DNA from 2 places in the Paenarthrobacter sp. GQ52 genome. Region 1 is predicted to be linked to the other one. Evidence: predicted binding sites of a transcription regulator. Region 1 holds the regulator's gene; the other holds the start of a gene.

Region 1 (7,666 bases):
ATCGCCGCGATGAAGCCTGCGCGCGAGACCAAGCGTGCCAACCGCCGTCGTAATGCGGTTCCGTCTGTTGCCATCGCCGGGTACACGAACGCTGGGAAGTCGTCCCTGCTGAACCGCCTGACTGACGCAGGTGTCCTGGTGGAGAACGCCCTGTTCGCCACCCTGGATCCCACAGTCCGTAAGGCGCAAACCCCGGACGGCATCGGCTATACACTCGCAGACACCGTTGGGTTCGTTCGTTCACTCCCAACCCAGCTCATTGAGGCTTTCCGCTCCACGCTGGAGGAAGTTGCGGATGCGGACTTGATCCTCCATGTGGTGGATGCATCGCACCCCGATCCTGAGGGACAGATTGCAGCGGTAAGGGCCGTTTTCACCGAGGTTGATGCCCGCAAGGTTCCCGAGATCATCGTCCTCAACAAGGTGGACGTCGCGGATCCCTTCGTGGTGGAGCGCCTCAAGCAGAAAGAGCCCCGCCATGCTGTTGTGTCCACCCGCACGGGCCAGGGCATCGCGGAACTGCTGGAAGACATCAGCCGGTCCATTCCCCGGCCCGGCGTGCGACTTGAACTGCTCATTCCCTACGACCGCGGGGAAATGATCAGCAAATTGCACAGTTCCGACTCGGAAATCCTCAGCACTGAGCACGAGGAGAACGGGACCCGGGTAGTTGTCATGGTGCGCGAAGGCCTGGCCGCTGAACTGGAGTCATTCGTCAGTAATGGTTGAGAAGGTGGCGGCGGACGCCGTCGAATCGGTGGGGGAGAAGACCACCCTCGAACTGTTGGATCGGGCTGTTGCCGGCATGGGCGGACAAAGCCGTGCCGGCCAGCACGAAATGGCCAAGCATGTCACCCGGGCCATCGAGACCGGGGAGCACCTGCTGGTCCAGGCGGGAACGGGAACAGGTAAGTCGTTGGCTTACCTGATTCCGTTGATCGCTCATTCCATGGACAGCGATAAACCGACTCTCGTGTCCACCGCCACCCTGGCACTCCAAACCCAAATCGTTGGCCGGGACCTTCCCAGGCTGCTGGAGACCATCAACCCTGCCCTTGAGCGCCCGGTCAATGTGGCGCTCGTCAAGGGCAGGGCAAACTATGTGTGCCTGCAGAAGCTCGAAGGCGGGTTCCCCAGCGAAGAGCCCTCCGAAGGGCAGCTGTTCTCCCTCGGCGAGGACACCAGCGTGCCCCACTTTGCTGCTTCCATGGGCGGTCCGCAGTCACAGCTGGGTAAGGAAGTAGTCCGTCTCCGGGAATGGGCTGAGAAGACCGCTACCGGAGACCGCGATGAACTCATGCCAGGGGTCACCGACAGGGCCTGGCGTCAGGTATCCGTGACGTCCATGGAGTGCTTGGGCGCCCAGAAGTGCCCCGTAGCAGAAGAGTGCTTCAGCGAGCTGGCACGCTCACGGGCGGGTGAAGCCGACGTCGTGGTCACCAACCACGCCATGCTGGCCGTCAGTGCCTTTGAAGGCCTGGCCGTGCTGCCTGAGTACGACGTTGTGGTGGTTGACGAGGCGCACGAACTTCAGGACCGCGTGACCGGTGCTGTTTCAGGCCAGTTGTCGGTGGCCATGGTTCACGCGGCGGCATCAAGTGCACGCAAACACACGGCCATTACAGTGGACGCGCTCAACGCTGCCGCGGAGCGATTGGATATGGCCATCGCCGGTGTGCCCAATGGGCTGTTGCCCAACGGCCTCAACGACGAACAGCTGGATTGCCTGGACCAGTTAAGGGACGCCGCTCGCGCTGCGCTCTCGGATTCGAAGACAGATTCATCAAACGCAGTCGACGGCGGACGGCAGTTGGCGCGTTCACGGCTCATGCTGATCCTGGAATTGTGCGAACGCATGCTGGCCGCCAAGGAGAACCGCGAAGTTGTATGGTTCTCCAGGAACAGCACGTTCGACCCGCACCAAGGCTATTCCCAACCGGACGAGACTGCTCCCGCCTTGCTCAACATCGCCCCGCTCAGCGTTGCCGGGCGGCTTCGCGAGGGTCTCTTCGCCGGCCACACGGTGGTGCTGACCTCCGCCACGCTGGCCATCGGCTCGGCTTTCGAACCGGCAGCAGGTGGCCTCGGCCTCATCGGCGACGGTGCCCCGAGCTGGACCGGGATCGATGTGGGTTCGCCCTTTGATTATCCCAAACAGGGTGTCCTGTATGTGGCCAAGCACCTCCCAAAACCCGGTCGTGGTACTTCCCCCGAGGCGCTCGACGAATTGGAAGACCTCATCCGTGCCTCCGGCGGGGGAGCCTTGTGTTTGTTCTCCTCACGGCGTGCGGCCGAAGAAGCAGCCGACGCCATGCGGCTCCGGCTGGACGTGGATATCCTCTGCCAAGGCGAATCCACCATGGCGGCCCTCGTGAAGCAGTTCGCGGATGAGCCTGACACATGCCTCTTCGGGACCATGTCACTGTGGCAGGGCGTAGATGTTCCGGGTGGCTCGTGCCGCTTGGTGATCATTGACCGCATTCCCTTCCCGCGGCCCGATGATCCCCTCATGACTGCGCGCTCACGTGCGGTGGCGCAATCAGGTGGAAATGGCTTTATGGCCGTATCGGCTACGCATGCTGCCATCCGACTGGCGCAGGGTGCTGGCCGCCTGATCCGTTCAACAGGAGACAAAGGAGTAGTTGCAGTGCTCGACTCGCGGCTCTCGACGGAACGCTACGGAGGCTTCCTGCGTGCCGCCCTGCCGCCGTTCTGGGCAACGACGGACCGGGCAGTGGTCCGTGGCGTCCTGGAGCGCCTGGGCTCGGCTAAAGCCCCGTAGGGCGCCTAAAGGGAGCGCAGTACCGAAACTACCTTGCCCATGATGGTGGCTTGATCGCCCAGAATGGGTTCGTACTGCGTGTTCTGCGGAAGCAGCCACGTATGGCCATCCCTCTGACGGAAGGTCTTTACGGTTGCTTCGTCATCCAGCAGGGCTGCCACGATGTCGCCGTTGATGGCGTCATTCTGGCGGCGGACCACAACCCAGTCACCGTCACAGATGGCGGCGTCAATCATGGAATCGCCAGCCACCTTCAGCATGAACAATTCGCCATGCCCCACGAGCTGGCGGGGGAGCGCCAGCACGTCTTCCACCGTCTGGTCAGCCAGGATCGGTCCGCCGGCCGCGATCCGGCCCACCAGCGGGACCATGGCGGTATCACTGGCACTGGCCAGCTCTGTTACGGCAAGGCCCCCCGCGCTGCGAAGGGTGGTGGGCGCTTCCACGCCCGGAATGGTGCCACCATCAAGGGTCAGCGGCATCAGGACTTCCATGGCGCGGGGACGCTTGGGATCCCTGCGGAGGTAGCCAAGCTTCTCCAATTGGGACAACTGATGAGTGACGCTCGACAAACTGGCCAGACCCACGGTGTCACCGATCTCGCGCATGCTGGGCGGGTATCCGTTGTCGTTGACCGACCGTTGGATGGTCTCCAGAATCTTTTTCTGCCGGACAGTCAGGCTCTTGGGACTCTTCTGAGGCTGCTGGCTCCGCAGGGGTGCCCCGCCGCCTGTGGCTTTCGCTGCCATGTTCGCCAATGCCTTTCCATTCCGCCCGAGGCGAGCCCCGGGTTGTCGGGTCTGCAAAAAATGTCAGACCCTCCTGTTCCACTGAAACAGTGCTGTTTCTTCACTCAAACGTAGGGCAGGCACAGGCGTTTATCAAACATTTGTTCTAGCGAGTCTCGACACCGTTCGTTGATAAGTGCTAAAAATGTCATAGCAAGGTTCGAACATGTGTTCTATAAACCTGACGCTGGGGCTGGATGTTCGAACAGAGTGTTCGAACATCCGGGATCAGAAGAGGGGAACACAAAGAATTGGCCGCCAGGCACCGGGCACCCCGGAACCTGGCAATAGCTCAGAAGGGCTCAGCTCATGTCCGCAATCACTACGTTCGCTGAATTCCGCACCACTCAGGCGCCCGCTCGCCTGCGTCTGACCCGGCGGGGACGGATTGTCTTCTTCGGCATCCCGGCAATGCTGTTGGTGGCGGCGCTGCTGACCCTCGCCGGTTTTATCAACTCCCCGGCCAAGGCGTCGGACTCCCAGTCCCAATTGCGTCCGCCCGTCGCAGTCTCTGTCACCGTCCAGCCGGGGCAATCCCTCTGGGGCATCGCCGGCGCCGCCGCTCCGGAGCGGGACCCGCGTGATGTCATCGCGGAGATCATCCAGCTGAACGACCTCCGCGGCGGCCGCATTCTGCCCGGCCAGCAGCTGTTCGTCCCTGCAAACTGAGTCGTCCACCATCCGCAGGAACCGATCGCCCGGCGTCACAGTTAGTCGGCAGTCCCGGGCGCCCCTTAAACTGTGTTGGTGAGTGACCAGCTTGAGCGACTTGACCGACTTCCCCTCCGGACCAATCTGCGTGGACTGAGCCCCTATGGCGCACCGCAGCTTGACGTCCCCATCCTGCTCAATGTCAACGAAAACACCCATGGCGTCCCGGCGGATGTCCAAGCCGCCATCACCGAGGCTGTCGCCGCTGCGGCCACAGGACTGAACCGCTATCCGGACCGCGAGTTCACTGAACTACGGGAAGCGCTGGCCGAGTACCTTGGCCACGAACTTTCTCCGGACAACATCTGGGCCGCCAACGGATCCAATGAAGTCCTGCAGCAAATCCTCCAGGCATTTGGTGGACCGGGACGCAAAGCGCTCGGTTTCCCGCCCACGTACTCCATGTACCCCCTTCTGGCGAGTGGCACGGACACGGAGTATGTCCGCGGAGTGCGTGCTGACGACTACGGGCTGGACGCCGAATCGGCCGCCGCGCAGGTTCGGGAAACGGGCGCCAACATCGTGTTCCTGTGCTCACCGAACAACCCAACCGGTACAGGGTTGGGCTTGGACGTTGTCGAAGCCGTCTACGAGGCCGGAGAAGCGAGCCAGGCCATCGTGATCGTGGACGAGGCGTATCACGAGTTCGCGCACGACAATACTCCGAGCGCCTTGACGTTGTTGCCAGGACGCGAGCGGTTGATCGTCTCGCGCACCATGAGCAAAGCGTTCGCCCTTGCAGGTGCCCGGCTCGGCTACATGGCGGCAGCCCCGGAAGTCACAGACGCCATCAGGCTGGTCCGCCTTCCGTACCACTTGTCTGCCGTCACTCAGGCAACGGCCCTGGCTGCGCTCAACCACCGTGAAGCCCTGATGGCCGACGTCGAGGACATCAAGGTACAACGCGACCGGATTGTGACTGAGCTCCTTCGCATGGGCCTCAAGCCCTCGGCCTCCGACTCCAACTACGTCTTCTTTGGCGGCCTCGAGGAGCCGCACAAGATTTGGCAGGGCCTGCTCGATGCCGGTGTGCTGATTCGCGACGTCGGCATCCCTGGGCACTTGCGTGTTACCGCCGGAACCGAACCGGAAACCACCGCCTTCCTTGAGGCCTTGGAAGCACTGCTGGACGGCACGGCGCCGCAGCGCGCCTAAACTTGTCCATAGACCCAACCCACCCTCCGTGTATAAGGACGTCCCAATGAGCGAAACCGGCACCACGCCGACCGCTGCCCGCACCGCGCGCATGGAGCGCACCACCAGCGAGTCTTCAGTCCTGGTGGAGATCAACCTGGACGGTTCCGGTGTCTCGGACATCAGTACCTCGGTTCCGTTCTACGACCACATGCTGACGGCACTGTGCAAGCACTCCCTGATCGACATGACGGTGAAGGCCACGGGCGACACCCACATCGACGCGCACCACACCGTGGAAGATGTCGCCATCACTTTTGGCGAGGTCCTGCGGACGGCATTGGGCAACAAGGCCGGCATCCGTCGCTTCGGCGAAGCAACTGTTCCTTTGGATGAAGCGCTGGCGCACGCCGTCGTGGATGTTTCCGGGCGTCCTTACCTGGTGCACGGTGGTGAGCCGGCCGGGCAGGAGTACCACCTGATCGGTGGACACTTCACGGGCTCGCTGACACGCCACGTTTTTGAAGCCATCACGCTGCATGCCGGAATCTGCCTGCACATGAATGTCTTGGCTGGCCGGGACCCGCACCACATCGTTGAGGCCCAGTTCAAAGCTTTTGCCCGCGCTTTACGTGCAGCCGTGGAATCCGATCCCCGCGTGGAGGGCATCCCTTCCACCAAGGGCGCACTATGAGCGGCCAGTTTCTGAAGAATGGAGCGGTGGCTGACGCCACTGCATCCGTGAAGCCGGAGTCGCCCGAAGGCAAGCCCACCGTCACTGTGCTGGATTATGGATCGGGCAACGTACGGTCCGCCGTCCGTGCGCTTGAGCGCGCCGGCGCCCACGTTGTTCTGAGCTCCAAGCCTGAGGACGTGCTTAACGCTGACGGCTTGGTGGTGCCCGGGGTTGGTGCCTACGAGACGGTGATGAAGGAGCTCAAGTCCGTCGATGCCATCCGCATGATTGGACGGCGGGTTGCTGGTGGCCGCCCTGTGCTGGCCATCTGCGTCGGCTTGCAGGTCCTCTTCGAAGCCGGTGTAGAGCACGGCACCGAATCCGAGGGTATGGCCGAGTGGCCGGGCAAGGTTGAACTACTTCCCGCTCCCGTGGTGCCGCACATGGGCTGGAACACCGTGGACGTACCTGAGGGCTCAAAGCTGTTCGCCGGCGTTGAGCAGGAACGTTTCTACTTTGTGCACTCCTACGGTGTCCAGGAGTGGAACTTCGACGTCGTCCAGCCCCGCATGGCTCCTCCCATGGTCACGTGGTCCGAACATGGTGCGCGTTTCATTGCTGCTGTCGAGAACGGCCCACTCTGCGCTACCCAATTCCACCCGGAGAAGTCAGGCGATGCCGGAGCCCGGCTCCTGCGAAACTGGGTGGACAGCCTCCGTAAGCCCGCTCCGGAAGCATCCGGAAGCGATACCGCCTAGATGTGGGGCTCAGTATTGCTGATGGCCCTCGCCGGCCTGCTGATTGGCGGGGGTATCTCCTTCCACCAGCAGAAAAAACCGCGCTGGGTTTCCATTTGTTTCTATGTGCTGGCCGGGATGTCCCTGTTGGCCGCCTACCTCCTGACGCTGGGTAACTAAACCAGTCGCTCAACAAACCGCGTCACCTTCGAACTCCAAGGACACACATGACCACCTCCGCCCAGTCCGTTCTGGAACTCCTGCCCGCCGTCGACATCGTTGACGGCCAGGCAGTCCGCCTCCTGCAGGGAGAAGCCGGCTCGGAAACCAGCTACGGTACGCCCCTGGAAGCAGCCTTGAACTGGCAGGACGCCGGTGCCGAATGGGTGCACATGGTTGACCTGGACGCTGCTTTCGGCCGCGGAAACAACGCCGCGCTGATCAGCGATGTCGTATCGCAGCTCAACGTCAAGGTGGAACTCTCCGGCGGTTTGCGGGACGACGAATCCCTGGAGCGCGCGCTGGAGCTGGGCGTCGCGCGCGTGAATCTCGGAACGGCAGCGTTGGAGAACCCGGAGTGGACCCGAAAGGCAATCGACCGCTTTGGTGACAAGATCGCCGTCGGGCTTGACGTCCGCGGGACAACTCTTGCCGGACGCGGTTGGACCAAGGAGGGCGGTGACCTTTGGGAGGTTCTGGCACGCCTTGAAGACGCAGGGTGCGCCCGCTACGTTGTCACAGACGTCACCAAGGACGGAACCCTTCAGGGCCCGAACGTGGAACTGCTTCGCCAGATGGTGGAGAAGACCGGCAAGCCCGTTGTCGCTTCGGGCGGTAT
Region 2 (7,666 bases), on a different contig from region 1:
TCAGTCCGAGTCGGAAACCGCTCGGGTTCTTCACAAGCACCAGCTCCAGGGGCTGGCCGTCCACCGTGAGGCTTTCGCCGCGGCCGAACGCGGGAGCAACTTCTCCCAACGCCTTGACGAGTTTGGGCGTGTCCACCGGCCCGGTTCCCAGGATGGCGCGCGCCAGCGACAAAGCTGCCGCAGCATTGAAGATGTTGTAGACGCCACGCAGTTTCATCGATGTGGTGACGGTTTCGTCGTCGAACTCAAAGTCAGCGTCCTGGGCGCCTACCCGGCGGAGTACGACGTCGGCAGCCGGCAGTTCTACATCGTCACCGGTTTCCGCAGCAACAGAGGTGCCTGACGGGGATGGACCAATGCCTGTGGTGCGCATTTCGTCGTCGTTGGGGAAAGTGCTGCGCAACGATTCGTCGAGTCCGAAGTACCGGATTTCGGGGTGGTGAACAGCGTCTAGGGTGTTGAGGGCGGCGGCAATCCGGGCAACGCGCGGGTCTTCCCGGTTGAGGACCACGGTGTCCGTCGTCTTGGAGGCGATGTGCTCCAGTAAGCGGGCGGTCTTGTCGATTTCTCCAAAGCGGTCCAGTTGGTCGCGCAGGACATTGAGCAGGAGGCTGAAGCGTGGCTCCACTTTGTTGACGAAGTGCACGGCGTGGGCTTCGTCGAGTTCCAGGATGGCGATGTCCGCATCGAGTCGTCCACGCCAATCCACATCGCCCAGGAGCGAAGCGGCCACACCTCGGGTGAAGTTGCTGCCGCTGCGGTTGGTGAAGACCTTTAAGCCCTGGCTTTCAAGGAGTTCCACCACCATTTTGGTGGTGGTGGTTTTACCGTTGGTACCACTGACCACAGCTACGCCGAGGGGGAGCGACGCGAGCGTTCGCTGCATGAAGCCGGGGTCGATCTTCTCGACCACCAAGCCGGGAAAAGCTGACCCTCCGCCCCGGAGTCGGGACAGTGTGCGGACCAGCTTGCCGAGGGGAACGCTGAAGGAAAGCATGCTCTGTAATATATCCCAGTCGGGGCATGGAACCCTGACTGACGGCAGCGCCCGACGGCCGGACACAAGGTTACTGAGGGCTTGGGCCACTATGATGGACCAATGACCAACCCCCTTTCCGAAGCTTCGTCACGCGTGGGTGCAGGACTCCGAATAGGCGTGCTGGCTCTCCAGGGCGACTTCCGCGAGCATATCCACGCTGTTGAGGCCGCTGGAGCCACCGGCGTGGGTATTCGCCGCCCGTCAGAGCTCGACGACATCGACGGCCTGATTATCCCCGGCGGCGAGTCCACCACCATAGACAAGCTTTCCCGGATCTTCGAAGTCCGTGACCCCCTTCAAAAGCGCATCGCGGAGGGCCTTCCCGTCTACGGTTCCTGCGCCGGTATGATCCTGCTGGCCAATGAAATTGCAGACCCGGCTACGGACCTTGACGGAAACCCCCAGCAGACTTTCGGCGGCCTGGATATTACGGTCCGCCGCAACGCTTTCGGACGACAACGCGAATCCTTCGAAACCGACCTCGATTTCAAGGGCTTGGATTTCAGTGCCGGTGAATCCGGTGTGGATCCCGTTCACGCGGTATTCATCCGCGGCCCCTGGGTGGAACGTGTTGGTCCGGGCGTGGAAGTCCTTGCCCAGGTTGATCCCGACCACGCCAGCCACACGGCTACTTTGCATGGAGTGGCTAGAATTGTTGCAGTGCGTTCCGGCCAACTGCTGGCCACCTCCTTCCACCCGGAAGTGACGGGAGAGAAACGCGTGCATGAACTCTTTATTCGAATGATCAGAGGAGAAGCGTAAAGCATGTCAGGCCACTCCAAATGGGCGACCACCAAGCACAAGAAAGCCATCATTGACGGCAGGCGTGCAAAGTCGTTCGCGAAACTGATCAAGAACATCGAAGTTGCTGCCCGCATGGGTGGACCGGACCTTGCCGGCAACCCGGGCCTTGAGCTCGCAGTCACGAAGGCAAAGAAGACTTCGGTACCCAACGACAACATCGACCGCGCCATCAAGCGTGGTGCGGGCCTCACCGGTGAAGTGGTGGACTACACCGAGATCATGTACGAAGCCCGCGGTCCCCAGGGTTCGGCGTTGTTGATTGAATGTCTGACCGACAACAAGAACCGTGCCGCTTCCGAGGTGCGACTGGCGATTTCGCGCAACGGCGGCACCATCGCCGATCCCGGTTCCGTGAGCTACCTCTTCGCCCGCAAGGGTGTTGTTGTCCTGCCCAAGAACGGCCTTAGCGAAGACGACATCCTGATGGCTGTCCTTGATGCCGGAGCCGAGGAAGTCAAGGACAGCGGTGAAAACTGGGAAATCCACTCCGAGCCCTCCGATCTCCAGGCCATCCGTGACGCCTTGAAGGAAGCCGGCATCGACTACGAAACTGACGAAGCCGAATTCGTTCCGTCCATGCAGGTCGACTTGGACGTTGACGGCGCCAAGAAGTTCATGAAGCTCGTGGATGCGCTGGAAGACCTGGACGATGTCCAGAACGTGTACAGCAATGCGGACCTCAGCGAGGAAGTGCAGGCTGCCCTCGACGCCGAGTAATCGGGTGGGCGCAGCGCATCAATTTTGACAACCAGCAGGCTTACAGCCATCAGGAAGGCCCGGACTTGACTCTTCGCGTATTGGGAGTCGATCCGGGCCTCACCCGTTGCGGCATCGGTGTGGTGGACATTGAGCGGAACCGCCGGGCAACCATGGTGGCCGTCGGAGTGGTGGGCACGTCCGCCGAGTTGACCTTGGACAAGCGTTTGCTGGTCATCGCCCAGGCAATCGACGAATGGTTGGACCTGCACAAGCCGGATGTCGTCGCCGTCGAACGTGTTTTCTCGCAAATGAACGTGAGCACGGTGATGGGCGTAGCCCAGGCTTCGGGCGTCGTCATCGTGGCGGCGGCACGCCGGGGTATCCCGGTCGCCATGCATACACCCTCCGAGGTGAAAGCCGCAGTTACCGGCAGCGGCACTGCCAACAAGGATGCGGTCACCAAATTGGTGACCAAGATTCTGCGTCTGGATGCTCCACCCAAGCCGGCTGATGCTGCCGACGCCCTGGCCCTGGCCCTCACCCACGCGTGGCGCGCAGGCAGTGGCATGGGCTCAGCCGGTGGTGCCAGCGGCAAGGCCGGACTTACTCCCGCGCAGAAAGCGTGGGCCGAAGCCGAAGCAAAAGCGCGCCGCAAACGGTGATTGTCGGCCGCTCTTGCTAGGGTATTCGTAGATATGTTCGGATAGTCCGCTTTGGCCGCAGTTTTCACGGTAACGGAGCAGGCAGTATTTCAGGAGCCGGGTCTTGATCAGTTTTCTCCGTGGAACCGTAGCCCACGTTGGTTTGTCCACCGCTGTTATCGACCTCAACGGTGCGGGAATGAGTGTCTTCGCCACACCGCAGACCTTGAGCCACCTCAAAACAGGAACCGAAGCCAAGCTTTTCACTTCCATGATCGTCCGTGAAGATTCACTCACGCTGTTCGGATTTGCCGACGACGACGAACGCGAAGTTTTCGACGTCCTGCTCAGTGTCAGCGGGGTTGGGCCCCGTTTGGCCTTGGCCGTCCTCGCCGTGCACGAACCGGAAGCCATCCGGGTGGCGGCTCACACTGGTGACAGCAAGGCATTCACCAAGGTGCCGGGCATCGGCCCCAAGGTGGCCGGCCGTATTGTCCTCGAGCTGGCCGGGAAGTTGGTTCCGCATGGAACCGGCACTGGTGCTGCTCCCGCCGCGGCCCCGAACGCAGAATGGAAGCCACAGGTAGTCGCAGCCATGACCAGTTTGGGATGGTCCGAGAAAGACGCCAACGGCAGTATCGACAAAGCAATGGCCGACTCGCCGGAACTCGTAGACGCAGGAAACGTGGCCCAAATACTTCGGGCTACGTTGCGCTGGCTTGGCCAGGACGGGGCGCGCGCCGGCAACCGTGTAGGCAGCCGTGGTTGAGCAGTCACTCGTCAACGGGGGAGAGGAACCGGAAGAGCGGGTCATTGAGGCTGCTCTCCGCCCCAAGAACCTGCACGACTTCGTAGGACAGCATCGGGTCCGCAAGCAACTTGCCCTGGTGCTTGAGGCTTCGAAGATGCGTGGCCGCAGCGCCGACCACGTGCTGATGTCCGGACCTCCCGGACTCGGTAAGACCACACTTGCCATGATCATTGCAGCGGAGATGAACGCGCCGTTGCGTATCAGCAGCGGACCGGCCATCCAGCATGCCGGGGATCTCGCTGCCATCCTTTCCTCGCTCTCGGAGGGCGAGGTCCTGTTCCTTGACGAAATACACCGCATGTCCAGGCCTGCAGAAGAAATGCTGTACATGGCCATGGAGGACTTCCGCGTGGACATCGTGGTGGGCAAGGGAGCAGGCGCAACTGCAATTCCCCTGGAGCTTCCGCCTTTCACCCTGGTAGGTGCCACCACCCGCGCGGGACTTCTTCCGGGGCCCTTGAGGGACCGATTCGGTTTCACCGGGCATCTCGAGTTTTATTCGGTGGCCGAACTCGAACTCGTCCTCCGCCGTTCTGCCGGGCTTCTGGACCTGAAGGTAAACTCCGCGGGTTTCACCGAGATCGCAGGTCGCTCCCGGGGAACGCCGCGTATAGCCAACCGGCTGCTGCGCCGTGTCCGTGACTGGGCGCTTGTTCATGGCATCGATCAAATCGATGCCCGTTCGGCGTCAGCTGCCTTGGATATGTACGAAGTGGACGAGCGTGGCTTGGACAGGCTGGACAGATCCGTCCTGGAAGCCCTCATCACCAAGTTCAACGGTGGCCCTGTTGGCTTGTCCACGTTGGCTATTGCCGTCGGTGAGGAACCGGAAACGGTGGAGACCGTGGCTGAACCGTTCCTGGTACGCGAGGGACTTCTGGGACGTACTCCGCGGGGTCGAATCGCGATGGCGTCGGCTTGGACCCACCTTGGTTACGCCGTACCGGCCGGAGTCTTTGGTCAAGAGACCCTCGCCTTGTTCGGTGAGGACGAAAACCACGCCGAAAGCATAGATACAGTCGGTTAACACGCTCTGTTCAGCTTTTCCCACTAGACTGGTATGACGCTCGGCACGTTCGAGTCCTTGATCCATGCCCGCTATGCGGATCTGCCAGGGACGTTGCCGTGAACCAAAACGTAAGTACAGAACGGAACTTCCCTGTGGATCCAATGACCATATTGCTGTTCGTCATGCTTGGACTCTTTGTCTTCATGATGTTCCGCCGCAACAAGAAGACCCAGCAGCAGCAGGCTGAAATGCAGTCCAAGTTCGCTCCTGGTGTCGACGTCATGACCAGCTTCGGTCTCTTTGGCCGCATCGTGTCCATCGACGAAGCCGAGAACAAGGTCGTCATCGAACTTTCCCCGGGTAACCAGGCCACGGTTCACCGCCAGGCAGTCACCAAGGTGGTCGAAACCACCCCCGAGGAAGCACCGGTTGTCCCGGATGACGCTTCTTCCCTGACCGCCGCGGAGACTGAGGCTCCTGCCGCCGTCGAGACACCGGAAGAAACCATCGCGCGCCTCAACAAAGAGGACAAGAAGGACAACTAGCACCGTCAGTCGCGGCGACACCGCGCAAGGCAACTTCTACGGCAGCGGAGAGCCGCCGGCAGACGCTCACCAGCGTCGGCCGGCGGCTGTCCGGCGATAACAGGAAGATCGATAATGGCACGGACCGGCCCCAAAAACTCAGCCCGCAGGGTGCTGACCTGGCTTGGAGCAATTTTCGTTGTATTAACCGCTGTCCTTGCTGGCGGAGTAGTGACTGGCAACGCCAGTTGGGCTCCGAAGCTTGCTCTGGACCTTGAAGGCGGAACCCAGATGATCCTGGCACCCCGGGTGGAGGGTTCCAGCGAGATCAATGAGGAGCAACTCAACCAGGCAGTTGCCATCATCCGGCAGCGAGTAGATGGTTCCGGTGTTGCTGAAGCCGAAATCAGCACGCAGTCCGGCCGCAACGTGGTGGTCAGCCTTCCGGGAACACCGTCGAAGGAAACCCGCGACCTGATCCAGGCTTCGGCTGACATGAACTTCCGCCCGGTCATCACTTACGGTGACCCGGCAGCTATACCGGCTGAGCAGCGCACTCCTGAGGATCAGCTGAACAAGCCGACCGCGGAGCCGGCCAACGCGAGTGATGTCAACTGGATCACCCCGGAAGTCCAGAAGGAATTCGAAGCACTCGACTGCGTTAATCCTTCGGCTGAAAAACGCGATCGGTCAGATCCGGCCAAACCGCTGGTAACCTGCGAGGCTGCCACTGCGACGACTCCGGCCATCAAGTACATCCTCGGGCCCGTTGAGGTCAAGGGGCAGGACATCAGCGATTCCAGCTTTACCCAGGTCCAGGGTGCCCAGGGCTCCGTGACGAATTCCTGGGGTGTCAACATTGTCTTCAACTCGGATGCAACCGCAAAGTTCAAGGCCGTAACTGAACGCCTCAACCAGTTCTATGCTGCAGCGCAGGCCCAGGGTACTGACGATCCCAAGTCACAGTTCGCCATTGTCCTGGACGACAAAGTACTTTCCGCCCCGCGAGCCCTTGCTGTCATCACTGATGGCAAGCCGCGGATCACGGGTAACTTCACCCAGGCGTCGGCGAAGGCTTTGTCTGACCAGTTGCGCTACGGCGCGCTGCCCATCAGCTTCGAGATCCAATCACAAGAGCAGATTTCGGCCACCCTCGGTGGCGACCAACTTCGCCTCGGCTTGCTGGCAGGCATGATCGGTCTGTTGCTGGTGGTTGTGTACTCCCTGTTCCAGTACCGCGCTTTGGGCCTTGTCACCATCGCGTCCCTTGTGGTGGCTGGTGTGCTGACCTATCTCGCCATTGCCATCCTTGGGTGGACGGAAAACTATCGTCTCTCCCTGGCAGGTGTGGCGGGCCTGATCGTGGCCATTGGCCAGACTGCTGACTCGTTTATCGTCTACTTCGAACGCATCAGGGATGAGCTGCGCGAGGGCCGTGGCCTGGTGTCCGCCGTCGAGAATGGTTGGAAGCGGGCCAAGCGCACCGTGCTGGCTTCCAAGGCCGTCAACCTCCTTGCCGCTCTGGTCCTCTATTTCGTAGCTGTCGGCAACGTACGTGGCTTTGCCTTCACCCTCGGCCTGACGGCCCTGGCTGACCTCCTGGTGGTGTTCATGTTTACGCACCCCATGCTGCAGGTCCTTGCCCGCACCAAGTTCTTTGGCGAAGGGCACCGTTTCTCAGGGCTTTCCCCGGACCGTCTCGGCGCAGTTCCCCTTTACCGGGGCGCGGGCCGCCTCCGTACGCCTGAGGAAAAGCCTGCCGTGGTTCGCGCACGCAACACCGGCGCGGCAGCCGAAGCCGAACGACGCATGACCATCGCCGAGAGGCGCCTTGCCGAGAAGGGCCAGCTCACTGGTACTTCCAACGGCACCAAGGAGGAGAAGTAATGACCACGAGCTTCGCAACCTTCGGCCACGAGCTATACACGGGCAAGCGCTCGTACAACTTCGTCAATTCCAAGAAAATCTGGTTCATCATTGCGGCGGTCGCCGTGGCACTCTCCATCCTGATTCCGGTGGTCAAGGGCGGTTTCAACCTTGGAATCGAATTCCGTGGCGGCTCCGAGTTCACTGTTTCAAATGTCAGCACCACTGATGCAAGCCTGGGCGAAAAGGCCGTCCACGACATCGTGCCCGATG

Evidence for each region. Region 1 encodes LexA, which represses DNA repair genes until DNA is damaged. Its sites were predicted from a motif close to TCGAACANNTGTTCGA; they were not measured.
Region 2: the regulator LexA is predicted to act here: its motif matches at 3,230-3,245, upstream of ruvA (Holliday junction branch migration protein RuvA).

The regions. Positions count from the first base shown of each region.
Region 1 is NZ_JCAXEJ010000001.1:751,760-759,425, forward strand. Features, by position in the region: gene hflX (GTPase HflX) at 1-729, shown strand, start outside; gene AC6CH8_RS03345 (ATP-dependent DNA helicase) at 722-2,782, shown strand; gene lexA (transcriptional repressor LexA) at 2,788-3,531, opposite strand; gene AC6CH8_RS03355 (LysM peptidoglycan-binding domain-containing protein) at 3,880-4,239, shown strand; gene AC6CH8_RS03360 (histidinol-phosphate transaminase) at 4,318-5,436, shown strand; gene hisB (imidazoleglycerol-phosphate dehydratase HisB) at 5,483-6,109, shown strand; gene hisH (imidazole glycerol phosphate synthase subunit HisH) at 6,106-6,849, shown strand; gene AC6CH8_RS03375 (CG2302 family histidine operon protein) at 6,850-7,008, shown strand; gene priA (bifunctional 1-(5-phosphoribosyl)-5-((5-phosphoribosylamino)methylideneamino)imidazole-4-carboxamide isomerase/phosphoribosylanthranilate isomerase PriA) at 7,056-7,666, shown strand, end outside.
Region 2 is NZ_JCAXEJ010000005.1:236,503-244,168, reverse strand. Features, by position in the region: gene AC6CH8_RS09745 (Mur ligase family protein) at 1-997, opposite strand, end outside; gene pdxT (pyridoxal 5'-phosphate synthase glutaminase subunit PdxT) at 1,100-1,801, shown strand; gene AC6CH8_RS09735 (YebC/PmpR family DNA-binding transcriptional regulator) at 1,805-2,560, shown strand; gene ruvC (crossover junction endodeoxyribonuclease RuvC) at 2,626-3,204, shown strand; gene ruvA (Holliday junction branch migration protein RuvA) at 3,308-3,952, shown strand; gene ruvB (Holliday junction branch migration DNA helicase RuvB) at 3,945-5,021, shown strand; gene yajC (preprotein translocase subunit YajC) at 5,165-5,548, shown strand; gene secD (protein translocase subunit SecD) at 5,663-7,414, shown strand; gene secF (protein translocase subunit SecF) at 7,414-7,666, shown strand, end outside.